One region of the Polymorphospora sp. NPDC050346 genome, then DNA from elsewhere that is predicted to be linked to it. Evidence: riboswitches for the same ligand, from Rfam matches in the RefSeq annotation. Region 1 holds a riboswitch; each other region holds the start of a gene.
The links. Region 1 has a riboswitch for cyclic di-AMP ahead of AB0I42_RS31565 (NlpC/P60 family protein). Riboswitches for the same ligand answer to the same signal wherever they lie in the genome.
Positions count from the first base shown of each region.

Region 2: it holds a riboswitch for cyclic di-AMP, as region 1 does, so the genes downstream of both, AB0I42_RS36085 (NlpC/P60 family protein) here and AB0I42_RS31565 (NlpC/P60 family protein) in region 1, are expected to answer to the same signal.
Region 3: it holds a riboswitch for cyclic di-AMP, as region 1 does, so the genes downstream of both, AB0I42_RS17005 (hypothetical protein) here and AB0I42_RS31565 (NlpC/P60 family protein) in region 1, are expected to answer to the same signal.

Region 1 is NZ_JBFAKM010000043.1:40,061-44,731, forward strand. Features, by position in the region: gene AB0I42_RS31545 (hypothetical protein) at 1-165, shown strand, start outside; tRNA gene AB0I42_RS31550 (tRNA-Gly) at 316-389, opposite strand; gene AB0I42_RS31555 (pyridoxamine 5'-phosphate oxidase family protein) at 523-1,032, opposite strand; gene dcd (dCTP deaminase) at 1,156-1,734, shown strand; gene AB0I42_RS31565 (NlpC/P60 family protein) at 1,795-2,757, opposite strand; cyclic di-AMP (ydaO/yuaA leader) riboswitch at 2,852-2,991, opposite strand; gene AB0I42_RS31570 (peptidoglycan recognition family protein) at 3,221-4,671, shown strand, end outside.
Region 2 is NZ_JBFAKM010000069.1:15,566-20,236, reverse strand. Features, by position in the region: gene AB0I42_RS36090 (hypothetical protein) at 1-897, opposite strand, end outside; gene AB0I42_RS36085 (NlpC/P60 family protein) at 1,086-2,033, opposite strand; cyclic di-AMP (ydaO/yuaA leader) riboswitch at 2,085-2,224, opposite strand; gene AB0I42_RS36080 (DUF6232 family protein) at 2,908-3,411, shown strand; gene AB0I42_RS36075 (helix-turn-helix transcriptional regulator) at 3,479-4,342, opposite strand; gene AB0I42_RS36070 (helix-turn-helix transcriptional regulator) at 4,378-4,671, opposite strand, start outside.
Region 3 is NZ_JBFAKM010000014.1:116,505-121,175, reverse strand. Features, by position in the region: gene AB0I42_RS17010 (glycoside hydrolase family 65 protein) at 1-2,191, shown strand, start outside; gene AB0I42_RS17005 (hypothetical protein) at 2,245-3,282, opposite strand; cyclic di-AMP (ydaO/yuaA leader) riboswitch at 3,287-3,418, opposite strand; gene AB0I42_RS17000 (hypothetical protein) at 3,696-4,139, shown strand; gene AB0I42_RS16995 (glycoside hydrolase family 19 protein) at 4,206-4,671, opposite strand, start outside.

The DNA.
Region 1 (4,671 bases):
GACTATGTCGTCGCGATGGCCGTCGGCTGGCAGGAAGACGACCAGGAGAACCATGATCCCAGCGCCCTCGCCTTCTTCGTGGGAGCGACCGACCCCACACGGCTCTTGCCCTCCGAGTTGCCCGTCCCGTGGAGCACGATCCAGGCAGCGCAGATGCCTGACTAGACCCGCCACGCGTAGTGCGGCGACGCAAAGGGCACAGCGACCCAGATCGAGGAGAGCCGAAATCGGGCACGTAGCGGGCCTGACAAGCAGAAAAAGCGGTCCACATGAGTGAAGCCCAGGTCGGAAATCATCCGAGCCTGGGCTTCTCTGTGGAGCGGGTGACGGGAATCGAACCCGCACTGTCAGCTTGGGAAGCTGATGTTCTGCCATTGAACTACACCCGCGAGCGGACCTCACTGTACCTGGTCGGCTGCGCTGACGCACGGACCCCTCCCGATCCGCGTGACCAGGGGGTGGGCGCACGTTGGGCGGGCGCCGGCCCCTGGCCACGCGGATCTTCGGGGGGATGGGGTGGGCTCAGGCGGCTAGCTGGGTCGCCACGGCGGGCGACGTCGCGGGGTCCAGCCAGAGTCGGACTTCGGGACGGCCGGCCGGGTCTGCCGTCAGCGGGGTGGCGCCGGACTGGCCGTGTCGGGCGACCATCGCGACCTCGATGCTGAACTCGAAGAGGCGCCAGTCGACGTCGTCGGTGGCGCGCAGGGTGTCGGCCAGCCGGGCGACCCGTGCCTCGTCGGTCACGGGACGGGCGCGGCCGGCGACGTAGGCTTCGTCGTCGCTGTCCTCCGGGGGGAACGAGTGCAGGGCGTACCGGCCGTCGCGCTCCAGGTCGCGGCGTTTGGGTGAGTCGACGACGAAGCAGAAGAGGCCCTCGTCGGTGATCACCGGGGCGACGGGGTGTACGCGCGGCCCGCCGTCGGCCCGGACGGTGGCCAGGTAGCCCAGCCCGGGGCCGTACTGGTGCATCAGCGAACGGATCGCTTCGGCGAGTCGGGGCTCGTCGGCGGCGAACTCGGTCCAGGTAGCCATACCGGAATTCTATCGAACATCTGTACGACACGGGTAACGAACCGCGGATCTGACCAGCACAATCTGCCCGAACCGGCGGGGCGGGCCGCCGACCTGCCCAGCCCCGCTCGCTATGGTGTGACGATGCTGCTCTCCGACCGCGACCTCGTCAGTGAGATCAAGGCGGGCACCCTGGCGCTGGAGCCGTTCGATCCGGCCCTGGTCCAGCCGTCGAGTATCGACGTACGGCTCGACCGGCTCTTCCGGGTGTTCAACAACCATCTCTACACGCACATCGACCCGTCCGTGCAGCAGGACGACCTGACCTCGGCGGTCGAGGTGCCGGACGGGGAGCCGTTCGTGCTGCATCCGGGCGAGTTCGTGCTCGCGTCGACGCTCGAGGTGATCTCCCTCGGCGACCAGCTCGCCGGACGACTGGAGGGCAAGTCGAGTCTCGGCCGGCTCGGCCTGCTGACGCATTCGACGGCCGGCTTCATCGATCCGGGCTTCTCCGGGCACGTGACGCTGGAGCTGTCCAACGTGGCCAACCTGCCGATCACGCTCTGGCCGGGGATGAAGATCGGTCAGCTCTGCATCTTCCGGCTGTCGTCGCCGGCCGAGCACCCGTACGGGTCGGCGGTCTACGGTTCGCGCTACCAGGGGCAGCGTGGGCCGACGCCGAGCCGCTCGTGGCAGAACTGGCGGACCTGGCCGGTCCGCTGAGGCACGAAGGCAGTAAAGGGGCGCCTCCCGTCGAGGGAGGCGCCCCTTTTGGCGTCGCCGTCACATCCTGGGGCGGCCGAAGCTGTGAATCGTGCCGTTGTCGTAGCGCTTCATCAGGACCGGTACGCCGGCCTGGGAGGCATGCACCAGCCAGCCGTTGCCGACGTACATGCCGACGTGGCTGAGGTCGGAGTTGTAGAAGACGAAGTCACCGGGGCGCAGCTCGGAGCGGCTGATCGAGGGCATCATCCGGCGCTGGGCGGCGGCGTTGTGCGGCAGTCGTACGCCGACCTTGCCCCAGGCGGCGAGCATCAGGCCGGAGCAGTCGTAGCCGTTCGGCCCGGAGGCGCCCCAGACGTAGGGCTTGCCGATCTGGGAGCAGGCGAACTTGGCGACCGTGCTGGCCGGCCCACCCGGGTACGTCGCCGGACAGGGCGCCGGACGCAGCGAGCCGAGGCCGCCGGAGGTGCCGTACGCCTTGAGCCGCAGATCCTGGAGCTTCTTGATGTCCGCGTTGATCTGCTTGGTCTTGGCTGCCAGCTCGGCCTCGGTGGTGGTGAGCTGGGCGACGAGGGTGTCGAGCGGGCCCTTCTGCGCCGTGTACTGCGCCTTGAGGTCGACCACGCTCTGGATGTCGCGGGCCTGCCGGCGGGCGAACTGGTCGAGCAGTTCCAGCTGGTCGGCGAGGGTCTGTGGCGAGCCGTTGGTGAGAATCGAGTTCAACGCCGACGTGTTGCCGCCCTTGTAGGCGCGGGTCGCGAACTGACCGACGCGTTCCATGGCCAGGTCGACCTGGAGCTGAAGCGGGGCGATCTTCGCGGCGAGGCCGTCGGCCTGCTTCTTCTTCGTCGCCAACTGCTCGCGGGTGGCGTTGTGTTGCTCGATCACCGGCTCGAGCTGGCTCCACGACTTGTCGATCTGGGCTTCGATCTCGGCGACGGTCGGCTCGGCCTGGGCGGGCACCGCTCCGAAGAGGACGATGGCGACACTGGCGACGGCGACGAAGACGGTTGTCCTCGTCAACCGGCGGAGACGTGGCAGGGCCGGCGGTCGGCCGGCGGTCGCCGGCCGGAAGGGTCGGCGCCACGGTGCATGATCAGCCACCGGGGTCGGTGCTCCTTCTCCTTCGGACCGCCTACCGGGTTAGCTGACGGGTTCGGGCGGGAGAGTTGCGCCCTACCGCAAGTCTGCGGATTCACCCCGGTTACTTCTGGGTCCCCGGCTCACGACCTTGTTGTGACTCGGCGGTGTCGAGTCGACGCCATCCCTGGTGGATGGCCGGATCCCGCTCGACGGTTCATCACATTAGGCAGCGCCGTTATCAATGCGCAACCACCGGACCTGTGAAATCCGTTGCGTGTCAAGTCTGTCGCAGTCAGTCAGGCATGAAAGTTTCCTACAGTACGCAGACATCGTCCGGAATCCATTGACGGGAGCGGCCACACGGACGAAGGTGACGACATAGATCAATCCGACTGGAGGTTCGATGCAGCGTCTCACCAAGCCGACGGGCAGGCGGATCCTGCTCAGCGTCGCGGTCGTCGGCGCCGCGACGCTCGTGCCGGTCAGCCCGGCACCCGCCGTGCCAGCCCCGACCGATACCAGACAGCAGCAGTACGCCGCCGCGTCCGCCGAGTACGGCGTACCGGAGAGCATCCTGCTCGGCGTGTCGTACCTGCAGTCGCGCTGGGACACCAACGCCGGCACGCCGAGCACGAGCGGCGGGTACGGCCCGATGCACCTCACCGACGCCGCGCACGTGGCGAGCCTGCCGGTGCCCGGCCACCACGGCACCCACGAGGACCCGCGCGGCGACACCTCCCGCGAGGCGATCGAACTCGAACACCCCGCGCCCAACCCGCCGGACGAGGCGGCGCTGCGTACCCTCGGCACCGCCGCCGGACTGACCGGGGCCGGAGCCGAGGCGCTGCGTACCGACCCGGTGGTCAACATCCGCGGCGGCGCCGCGCTGCTCGCCGTGTACCAGCGGGAACTGGGTGCCCCGCAGGGTGCCGGCAGCGACCCGGCCGACTGGTACGGCGCGGTCGCCCGCTACTCCGGCGCCGACACCCGTGACGCGGCGGCCGCCTTCGCCGACGAGGTCTACTCGACGATCCGTACCGGCGCGACCCGACGGACCGACGACGGCCACCAGGTCAGCCTGGCCCGGCACGCCGGCCTCACCCCGGCGACGTCCTGGCTGGACCGGCTCGGCCTGCGCAAGCTGGCCCGCCCCGACGGGCTGGAGTGCCCGGACGACATCTCCTGCGAGTGGCTGCCGGCACCGTACGAACTGCGCGGCGACGGCACGGTTCCGACCAGCTACGGCAACCACGACAAGGGCAACCGGCCGGCCCAGCAGAAGATCGAGTACATCGTCATCCACGACGCCGAGGGCTACTTCGCCGGCACGACCCGGCTGGCCCAGGACAAGAACTGGGTGAGCTGGCACTACACGCTGCGCTCGGTCGACGGGCACATCGCCCAGCACCTGAAGGCCAAGGATGTCGGCTGGCACGCCGGCAACTGGTTCGTCAACGCCAAGGCGATCGGCCTGGAGCACGAAGGCTTCGCGGCCCAGGGCACCTGGTACACCGAGGCGATGTACCGCACCTCCGCCAAGCTGGTGCGGCACCTGGCGCTGCGGCTCGGCATCCCGCTCGACCGGCAGCACATCATCGGGCACGACAACGTGCCCGGCACGCTCGCCAGCAACATGGGCAGCATGCACTGGGACCCGGGCCCGTACTGGAACTGGTCGCACTACTTCGACCTGCTGAAGGCGCCGTTCTGGAGCACCGGCACGCACCGTACCGGCCTGGTCACGATCGACCCCGACTTCGCGACGAACCGGCCGGCGTTCACCGGCTGCGAGGTCGCGGGCGTACCGTGCCCGTCGCGCGGCTCGTCGTCGGTGATCCTGCGCAGCGCGCCGAG
Region 2 (4,671 bases), on a different contig from region 1:
GGCCAGGTATGCCCACCAGCCGGTGTGGCGCCCGTAGCGGCCCCGGATCTCGGCGGCCGACGGCGGCGGATCACCGTAGACCGCCCGGGCGACCAGTTCGAACTGGGCCATCTCCAGCGGTGCGTCGTCGGGCCGGCCGAGGACCCGCAGCAGCAGCGAATGAGCGGTGAACGGGCCGACGCCCGCGACGCCGAGCAGGGCCGCGCGGACCTCGTCGTAGGGGGCGGTGTGCAGCCACTCCTCGTCGAGGGCGGCGATCCCCTCGACGACGCCCCGCAGGCGCTCGGTGCGCTGCCGGTGGCCGGTGTAGCCGGTCAGCTCGTCGTCGGTCAGCCGGGCGATGGTCGCCAGCGAAGGGAACGCGGTGTAGGCGGTGCCGTCGAGCCGGACGGTCGTGCCCAGGTCGGCCGTCAGGCGCCGTTTGCGGGCCGCGGCGAACCACTGCGTGCTGCGCTGGGTGAGCGTGAAGTAGACCGCGCCCTCGGCGAGGGACGCGAACCGGACCTGGTGCAGGCCGCGAAGCACCGGCAGCAGCGGCGCCATGGCCGGGTCGGTGTCGGCGGCGGCCAGCAGCGGCGCCGGATCGTCCGCCAGGCTGAACCAGCGGGCGACCAGCCGCTCGACGGCGCACAGGTCGGCCGGCGCCAGCGGGACGTCGGCGAAGACGGTCAGGGTGACACCGGGCGGGCCGGCGGCCGCGGCGACCTCGACCACGACCGCCCGGTCGGGACGGCCGGCGGGAGCGGGGAGCAGCAGCGCCTTGCGGACCGCGTCGCCGGTGCGGCGATGGTCGCCGGCGCCCGGGCCGAAGCCGTCGAGGGCACGCAGGCTCAGGTCGAACGAGAACGGGGGCAGAGCTGGCAGAACGGTCCGATGGACCGCGGGGAGGTCTGTCATGCCGGCCAGCATGGGGCGGTCCTACGACAATCGCCGTTCAAGATCGCCGTTTCGGCGCCGAATGTGCAGTCGACTGCGTTATCGGCGCCGAAACGGCGATCTTGCGGTGTTCGCGATCCGGTCACCGGACCGCCCGACGGCCCCGGCGTGCGACTGGCACGGCGGGGCCGCCGGGCGGCAGGAGTGCTCTACCGGACCCGGCCGTAGCCGTACGGGGGCATCATGTCGACGCTGGAGATCTTGACGCTCTCGCCGAAGGTCGGTGCGTGGATCACCTTGCCGCTGCCGACAAAGATGCCGACGTGGCCGAGGTTGCTGTAGAAGACCAGGTCACCCGGCTGGAGTGCGCTCCGGCTGATCTTCGCCACCCGATCCCACTGCATGGCCGCGTTGTGGGGCAGCGACTTGCCGGCCGCCCGCCACGCCGCCAGCGTCAGACCCGAGCAGTCGTAGCCGTTCGGGCCGGAGGCCGCCCACACGTACGGCTTGCCGATGGCGCCGTACGCGAACCGGACCGCGACACCGGCCTGCCCGGAGACCGCCGGGATGCTGCCGCTGTAGGAGCTGCCCGGGTTGGTGGCCGCGCCGTACGCCCGTTCCCGCATCTCGTACAGCTTCTTGAGGTCGGCCTCGATCTTCTTCTTGCCGGCCTGGAGTTCCTTGGCCTGGGCGGTCTCGCGGGCCAGGGTGGCGTCGAGCCGTGCCTGCTCGTCCAGGTATTCGCGCTGGGTCGCGGTGAACCCGCTCACCTGGGACTGGCGTTCGCGGGCGAGCTGTTCCAGGGTGCCCAGGCGGTCGACGAGCGACCCGTTCTCGCTCGCGGTGAGGATCGCCTGGATCGTGTCCAGGCCGCCCGACTTGTAGGCCCGGGCGGCGATCGTGCCGACCTCGACCTCGGTCTGGGCCAACTGCTCCTGCAGCGGTCCGAGCTTGGCCTCCACCGCGGTCTTGGCCGCCTTGGTTGCCTTGATCTCCTCGTTGAGCTTGTTGTAGGACTCGACGACCTTCTCCAGCTCGGTCGACGACTTGTTGATCCGCTGCGTCAGCTCGCTGACCGACGGCTCGGCGGCGGCACCCGTGGCGGGTACGACGAGGCCGATGGTGATGCCGGTCAGGACGACGGCGCGCAGCAGCATCCGGGCGGGCGACAATACAGGCAGAGCCTTTCTTCCCCGGGTCACGCCCGATCGACGTGATCCAGCCGCCTACCGGGTTAGCTGACGGATTCGGGCGGGAAGATCGCCCTACCACGAAACGTGGATTCACCCCTTGGTGCCGGTGGGTTCCCGGTTCACCGGTCCGGTCGACTGCGCAGCGTGATCGGATGTCGACAATGGATGACCGGTGATTCGGCGGCGCCGGGCCGGCGCCTCCCGAGGGGGTTGGCTGACGACCGGACCAGCGGCTCCAACCTAGTCGTGGTCCGAATCAACCGAAAGAGGGCGGCTGCGTGATGTGGAGCGAAGTTGCCTGATCGGGCGCGATGTGCTTACTGTCCGTTGTCGTCGCCGCGCGCTGCGTCGATCGCCGGCTCGATCGGGATCGCGGGTGGGCCGCGCGGCGGGCGCTGCAGCCAAAAGTCGATCTTGCCAAGATTGATTGTTGTTTGAGGCTATTTGTCGCTCTTGGCGGTATCAATCGGATCAAATGTGTGCATTGTGGTGGCTATGGGTGTCCAGGGGGCCACCTGCCGCCTGTAAAAGTGCCAGGTTGCACATCGCCCCCCTTCTCTTTTGGCGCACGGGTCCACACAATGGTGTTAGGCCGTAAAGGTTTCGCGGAACCGGCGCCGCAACGAGAAGGCGATCGGCACCTGACTGCCATCAGATGCCGATCTTTCGAACCGCATGTGGATCTTTTGAGACACGTGCCGATCTCAGAACGCTGGCGATTTTGATCTACGTCGATCTTGATTCACGTCGATCTTGATCTGCGTCGCCGACCCGCGTCACGAGCCCTTGGAGGCATCTCGTGAATGCTACCCGCCAACCCACCCGCCCAACAGAGGCCATGTCCGGAAAGCCCGAATGGGTAACCCGCCGGACACCTGCCACGATCTACCGCCAGCCCGGTCTCTACATCACGACGGAGTGGTTCGTGATCGGCAAACGGCGCTACCCGATCTGGGAGTTGACCAACCTGCGGACCGGGCGTGGCCGACGGGATCCACTCATCGTCCGGTCGATGCTGGTCACCGCGGCGGTGGTCGCCGGAATCGGAGTCACCCTCGGCTTCGTCCGCGAACTCCACACCATCAGCCCCGCCACCTACCTGGCCCTCGGCGCCGCCGCCATGGTGCCCATGCTGACCGCCGCCGTCGGATACCGGCTGCGGCCCAGGCCGTACGAGCTGTGGGCCGACATCCGCGGCCGGGCCGTCATGGTCTTCAGCACCGACCAGGAACGGGTGTACGGACAGGTCTCCCGGGCGTTGCTCCGGGCCAAGGAAGCCGCCCGGTACGGCGGCATCGCCGACCCGATGGCCGCCGCCGGCCAGTGGCCGACCGTACGCTGACCGCACCACGACGCGGGCGGATCCCTGCCGGATCCGTCCGCGTCCGCGTGTCCGGCCCACCCCGGCCTCAGCCGAGGTCGTCGGCGATCCGCGCGATGCGCGCGAGCGACGCCGCCGGCTCCAGCGACATGCCCTGGAGGGTCCGGAAGGCAGCCACGTAGGGCTCCACCGTGTCCGACGTGTCGGTCAGGTCCTGCGACAGTGGACTGCCGACGAAGACCACGTCGGTGTCACCCGTACCCGGGAACCGGACGACGATGAACGGGGAGCGTACCGCGTAGTCCGGCACCTGGAACGGCAGCACCTGGATCGTGATGTTGGACCTGCGACCGGCCTCGACGAGATGCCGCAACTGCTCGCGCAGGCAGAGCGCCCCGCCGGTCTGCCGGTGCAGCACCGACTCGTCGAGTACGACCTCGATGGACGGCGGGTCGGCCCGGTCCAGCACCTCGTGCCGGCGGCGTGCCCGTACGTCGTCGACGATGTCGAGATCGAACGGCTCCACCGCGAAGCGCAACGAGGCGACGGTGCTGGCCCGCGCGTACGCGTCGGTCTGCAACAGCCCCGGAATCCCGACCGACTGGAAGACCAGCAGGCTCGACGCCTCGACCTCGAGCCCGATGTACGACAGGTACGGCGCCGGCAGCCCGTCGCGGTATCGCGACCACCAGGCCCGGCGACGGGAGACCCGGGCCAGGGCGACCAGCTCCGCGACCTGCTCGGAGTCGGTCAGCCGGTAGTGGCTGATCAGCGCCTTCACGTCGTTGGTGGAGACGGAGACGGCGCCGGCCTCGATCCGGATCACCTTGGACAGCGACCAGTCCATGGCGTCGGCGACCTGTTCCTGGGTGAGGCCGGCACCCTCCCGGGCCGCCCGCAGTGCCGAGCGCAGTCGCCGGCGTCCGATCGTCGCTCCGTGTAGCGCGGTCATCGGTGGCCTCCTCACCGAACCGGAGCCGGGAATCGTCAGCCGATCTGGCGGGCGATCCGGTCGATCGTGGCGATCGACTCGTCGCGCCCGAGGGACATCTCCCGGAGCCGCTGGAACGTCTGTTGGTAGGGCGCCACGAGGTCGGGCCGGTCGACGATGTCCTGACTGTGTACGCCGTCGAGGTACACCACCGCGTCGTCGTCCGGTTCCGAAAATCTCAGAATGATGAAAGGACCCTGGCTGGCGTAGGTGCCGGCGGCGAACGGCAGGACCTGGATGGTCACGTTTGGCCAACCGCCGACGGTTATCAGGTGCCCGAGCTGTTCGCG
Region 3 (4,671 bases), on a different contig from region 1:
CGAGCTGCGCCCGCTGCCGTACGCCGAGGCCGGGTTCGGTTTTCCCGAGTCGGGCCAGACGATCGTCAACATCACGAACGGCAAGCTGATCCGGCTGCTGGTCGACGACGAACCGTTCGACGTCCGCTACGGCGAACTGCTCGGCCACGAGCGGGTGCTCGACCTGCGCGCCGGCACCCTGGAACGCAACGTGCACTGGCGTTCGCCGGCCGGCGACGAGGTCCGCATCCGCAGCACCCGGCTGGTGTCGTTCACGCAACGGGCGGTCGCGGCGATCTGCTACGAGATCGAGCCGGTCGACGAACCGGTGCGGCTGATCGTGCAGTCCGAGTTGGTCGCCAACGAGGAACTGCCGGCGCAGGCGAAGGACCCGCGGGTCGCCGCCGTGCTGGAGTCGCCGTTGCAGGCCGAGGAGCGGCTGGTCTACGAGGACGGTGGCCTGCTGATCCACCGGACCAAGCGGAGCGGGCTGCGGCTGGCCGCCGCGATGGGGCACGAGGTCGACGGGCCGGACCGCACCAAGGTGACCACCGAGGCGTACGAGGACTGGGCCCGTACGACGGTCGCTGTGGCGCTCCGTCCGGGCCAGCGGCTGCGGATGGTCAAGTACCTGACGTACGGCTGGTCCAGCCGGCGGTCCCGGCCCGCGCTGCGGGACCAGGTCGGCGGTGCGCTGGCCGGGGCCCGCTACTCCGGTTGGGAGGGCCTGGTCCGCGAGCAGCGCGAATACCTCGACGACTTCTGGGACGCGTCCGACGTGCGGGTCGAGGGTGATCCCGAGGTGCAGCAGGCGGTGCGGTTCGGGCTGTTCCACGTGTTGCAGGCCGGCGCGCGGGCCGAGTCACGGCCGATCGCCGCGAAGGGCCTGACCGGCCCGGGCTACGACGGCCACGTCTTCTGGGACACCGAGACGTTCGTGCTGCCGGTGCTGACGTACACCCAGCCGACCGCGGTGGCGCACGCCCTGCGCTGGCGGCACGCCACCCTGGACCTGGCCCGGGACCGGGCCCGGACCCTCGACCTGCACGGGGCGGCGTTCCCGTGGCGGACGATCCGGGGCCACGAGTGTTCGGCGTACTGGCCGGCGGGTACCGCCGGCTTCCACATCGGCGCCGACATCGCCGACGCCGTCCGCCGCTACGTGCAGGCGACCGGGGACGCCGAGTTCGAGCGCGAGATCGGCCTGGAACTGCTGGTGGAGACGGCGCGGTTGTGGCGCTCGCTGGGCCACCACGACCGGCACGGCCGGTTCCACATCGACGGGGTCACCGGGCCGGACGAGTACACGGCGGTGAAGGACGACAACGTCTACACGAACCTGATGGCGCAGCGGAACCTGCTGGCCGCCGCGGAGGCGGTGCAGCGGCACAGCGAGGAGGCGTGGCGGCTCGGCGTCGACGACGAGGAGACCGCCGCGTGGCGGGACGCGGCCGGGTCGATGTACGTGCCGTACGACGAGGAACTGGGCGTGCACCCGCAGGTGGAGGGCTTCACCCGCTACCAGGAGTGGGACTTCGCCGCGACCCCGCCGGACAAGTACCCGCTGCTGCTCAACCATCCGTACTTCGACCTCTACCGCAAGCAGGTGGTCAAGCAGGCCGACCTGGTGATGGCGATGCACCTGCGCGGCGACGCGTTCACCGCCGAGGAGAAGGCGCGCAACTTCGTCTACTACGAGCGTCGTACGGTTCGCGACTCGTCGCTGTCGGCGTGCACCCAGTCGGTGCTGGCCGCCGAGACGGGCCATCTCGAACTCGCCCACGACTATCTGGGCGAGGCCGCCCTGATGGATCTGCACGACATCCACCAGAACACCCGCGACGGGGTGCATGTGGCGTCGCTGGCGGGGGCGTGGATCGCGCTGGTGGCCGGGCTCGGCGGGATGCGTGACCACGACGGCCGGTTGTCGTTCGCGCCCCGGCTGCCGAGCCGGATCGGCCGGCTGGAGTTCTCGTTGATGTGGCACGGCCGGCGGCTGCGGGTCGACGTGCGGCCGCACGAGGTGACGTACGCGCTGCGGGACGGCGACGACGACACCCGGCTGGAGTTGCGGCACCACGGTGAGGAGGTCACGGTGACCTGTGACGATCCGGTGACCCTGCCGATCCCGCCGGCTCCGCCGGCGGGGCCGGCACCCCGCCAGCCGCCGGGGCGTGCCCCGGCCCGCCGGTCGGCGCTGGGCGAGCTGTGACGGATACGCCGGAGCCGGGTCGCGCAGGCGACCCGGCTCCGGCGTGAGTGTCCCTACAGCAGGGACAGGTGCACGTGGTTCGTGTGGTCGGTGTTCGGGTCGCCGTAGGCGCCGCTGTACGACTTCCAGCCGATCGCCGGTAGCCAGACCTGTTTGAACCAGATGACGTAGAGGATGCCGAGCCGGTCGGCGTTGCGGACCAGGAACGCGGCCAGGTTGTTGCCGTACAACCTGTTCTCACCCTGCGCGACGCCGCCGAAGCCCTTCTTCTGGGACGAGAAGTCGCAGGCGCGTCCCTTGGGGTGCTCGTACGGCCCACCGGGGCGGTAGCAGGAGACGAACCAGTTGAACCCGGCCTTCTGGGTCTCCTTGAGCGCGTGCAGGGTACGCGCGGTGATGCATCCCGAGGTCGTCGGGTCGTTCTGGTTGCACGACTGTGCCGGCCACGATCCGTCGCGGTTGCGCGGGGCCTGCGCGGCGATCGGCGAGGTCGCGTTGACGAACCCGCCGGTCGAGGCGCCGCCGGCCAGCCGGAGCGCCTTCTCGGTCTCGGCCTTCTTCTTCGCCATGACCTCGAGTTGCTGCTGCTCCTCGGTGACGGCCTGGTCGATCGCGGCCTTGGCCCGGTTGGCCTGGTCGAGCGCGGCGTTGAGTTCGCGCATCTTCCGGTTGTCGTGCTGGGCGAGGGCGTCGAGGCTCTCGGCGCGGTCGAGGAAGTCCTCGGGCGACGCGCTGTTGAGCAGCATCATCATCGGCCCGATGCGGCCCATCCGGTAGGCGTTGGCCGCCACCTGGCCGATCTCGGGCTGGAGCACCTCGATCTGCTTTTCGACCTTCTGCAGTTCGAGGGTGAGCTGCAGTTGGCGCTTGCGTGAGTTGTCGACCGCCGTCTTCGCCTCGACGTAGCCACGGCTGGTGGCTTCCATCACGTCGCGCAGCAACGGGTTCTCACCCTCGTCGCCGGGCGTCGTCGGTGCGGAAGTTGGCTCGGCGTGTGCCGTGCCGGGGGCGACCGCCAAGCCGATGAGCACGGCTACGGCGGTCACGAGCGTGACGGGCAGCGACTGCCGCCGACGCTGGAATGACGTCATCTACCGTTCCTCCCATCTGCCGCCGACCGGGTTAGCTGACGGGTTCGGGACGGAAGGATCCCTACCGCTGGCGCGGATTCACCCCGGGACACCTGGTTCCCCGGCTCGCCTCGCGGCGATTGGGCGGCGGTCACCACCGGCGCCGATGGGCGCCGCCGGGCGGAGACCGCGGGCCAGCCTACCGGATGGTTCGGTTCCGTCGCTCCGGAACCACCGAGCCACTACCAGGGCGGATGCGTTACAGGACAACGACTTTCGGTGATGTCTGCTGGTCGGCCGAGCCGGCCGCCGGCGGCTGCCGGGCGGTGACTTGCCAGCTTGCTGACAGGTTCCACATGGCCGGCGCCCAGCAGCACGACTCATGGTGAATCCCGGTAATCCGTCCAACCGTTACCAATCGGAGGAAAGTGATCATGCAGATCGTCCCCAGGAAGGCGGCACTCGTCGGCCTCGGTGCGGCCGGAGTGCTCGCTCTGGCGGTGGCCGTACCGACCGTGGCCCTCGCCGAGGATCCGACACCCGCGCCGTCAACGTCGTCCTCCAGCGCGCCGTCCCGGACGGAGCAGCACGAGGAACGGCGGGCCGAGCACAACCGGCAGCTCGCCGAGGGGCTGGCCGCCGAACTCGGCGTCGACGTGGAGAAGGTCACCGCCGCGCTGGAGAAGGTGCAGGGTGACCTGCGCACCGGGGCTGAGCAGGAGCGGCAGGCGAAGCTCAAGGAGCGGCTCGACGCGGCGGTCGAGGAAGGCGAGCTGACCCGGGAGCAGGCCGACGCGATCATCGCGGGCGCCGAGGCCGGCGTGCTCGGGGGCAAGGGCGGCGGCTTCGGGCCGGGGCCGGGACGCGGCGGACGCTGACCGGAGCCCGGCACCCGCCGGGTCGCGGGCCGGCGGCGGACCTGTCCGCCGCCGGCCCGCGCGGTCTCAGCAGTAGAGGTTGTTGCCGGGGGTCGTGCCGAGGATCTGGACGAACCGCTGGTAGGCGTTCACCCGACTCTGCACCGTGGCCGGGTTGCGGCCGTTGCACTCCAGCGCGCCGTTGATGCTGCGGATCGTCTCACCGAAACCGATCCCGTTGACCATCGCGTGGTGCGGGGTCATCGTGCCCGGACCCGACTGGGTGTTCCAGTACCACAGCGCCGTCTTCCAGGCCACGGCCGCGTCGTTCTGCACCAGCCACGGGTTGGTGAGCAGCGGCAGGCCGAGCGCGTCGCCGGCCGCCTTGTAGTTGAAGTTCCAGCTCAACTGCACGGGGCCGCGACCGTAGTAGGCGGCCTGGCCGGCCGGGCAGCCGTACGGCTGGCTGGTGTCGCAGTAGTGCGGGTAGTTGGCCTGGTTCTGCTCGACGATGTGGACCAGCCCGCCGGTCTCGTGGTTGACGTTGGCCAGG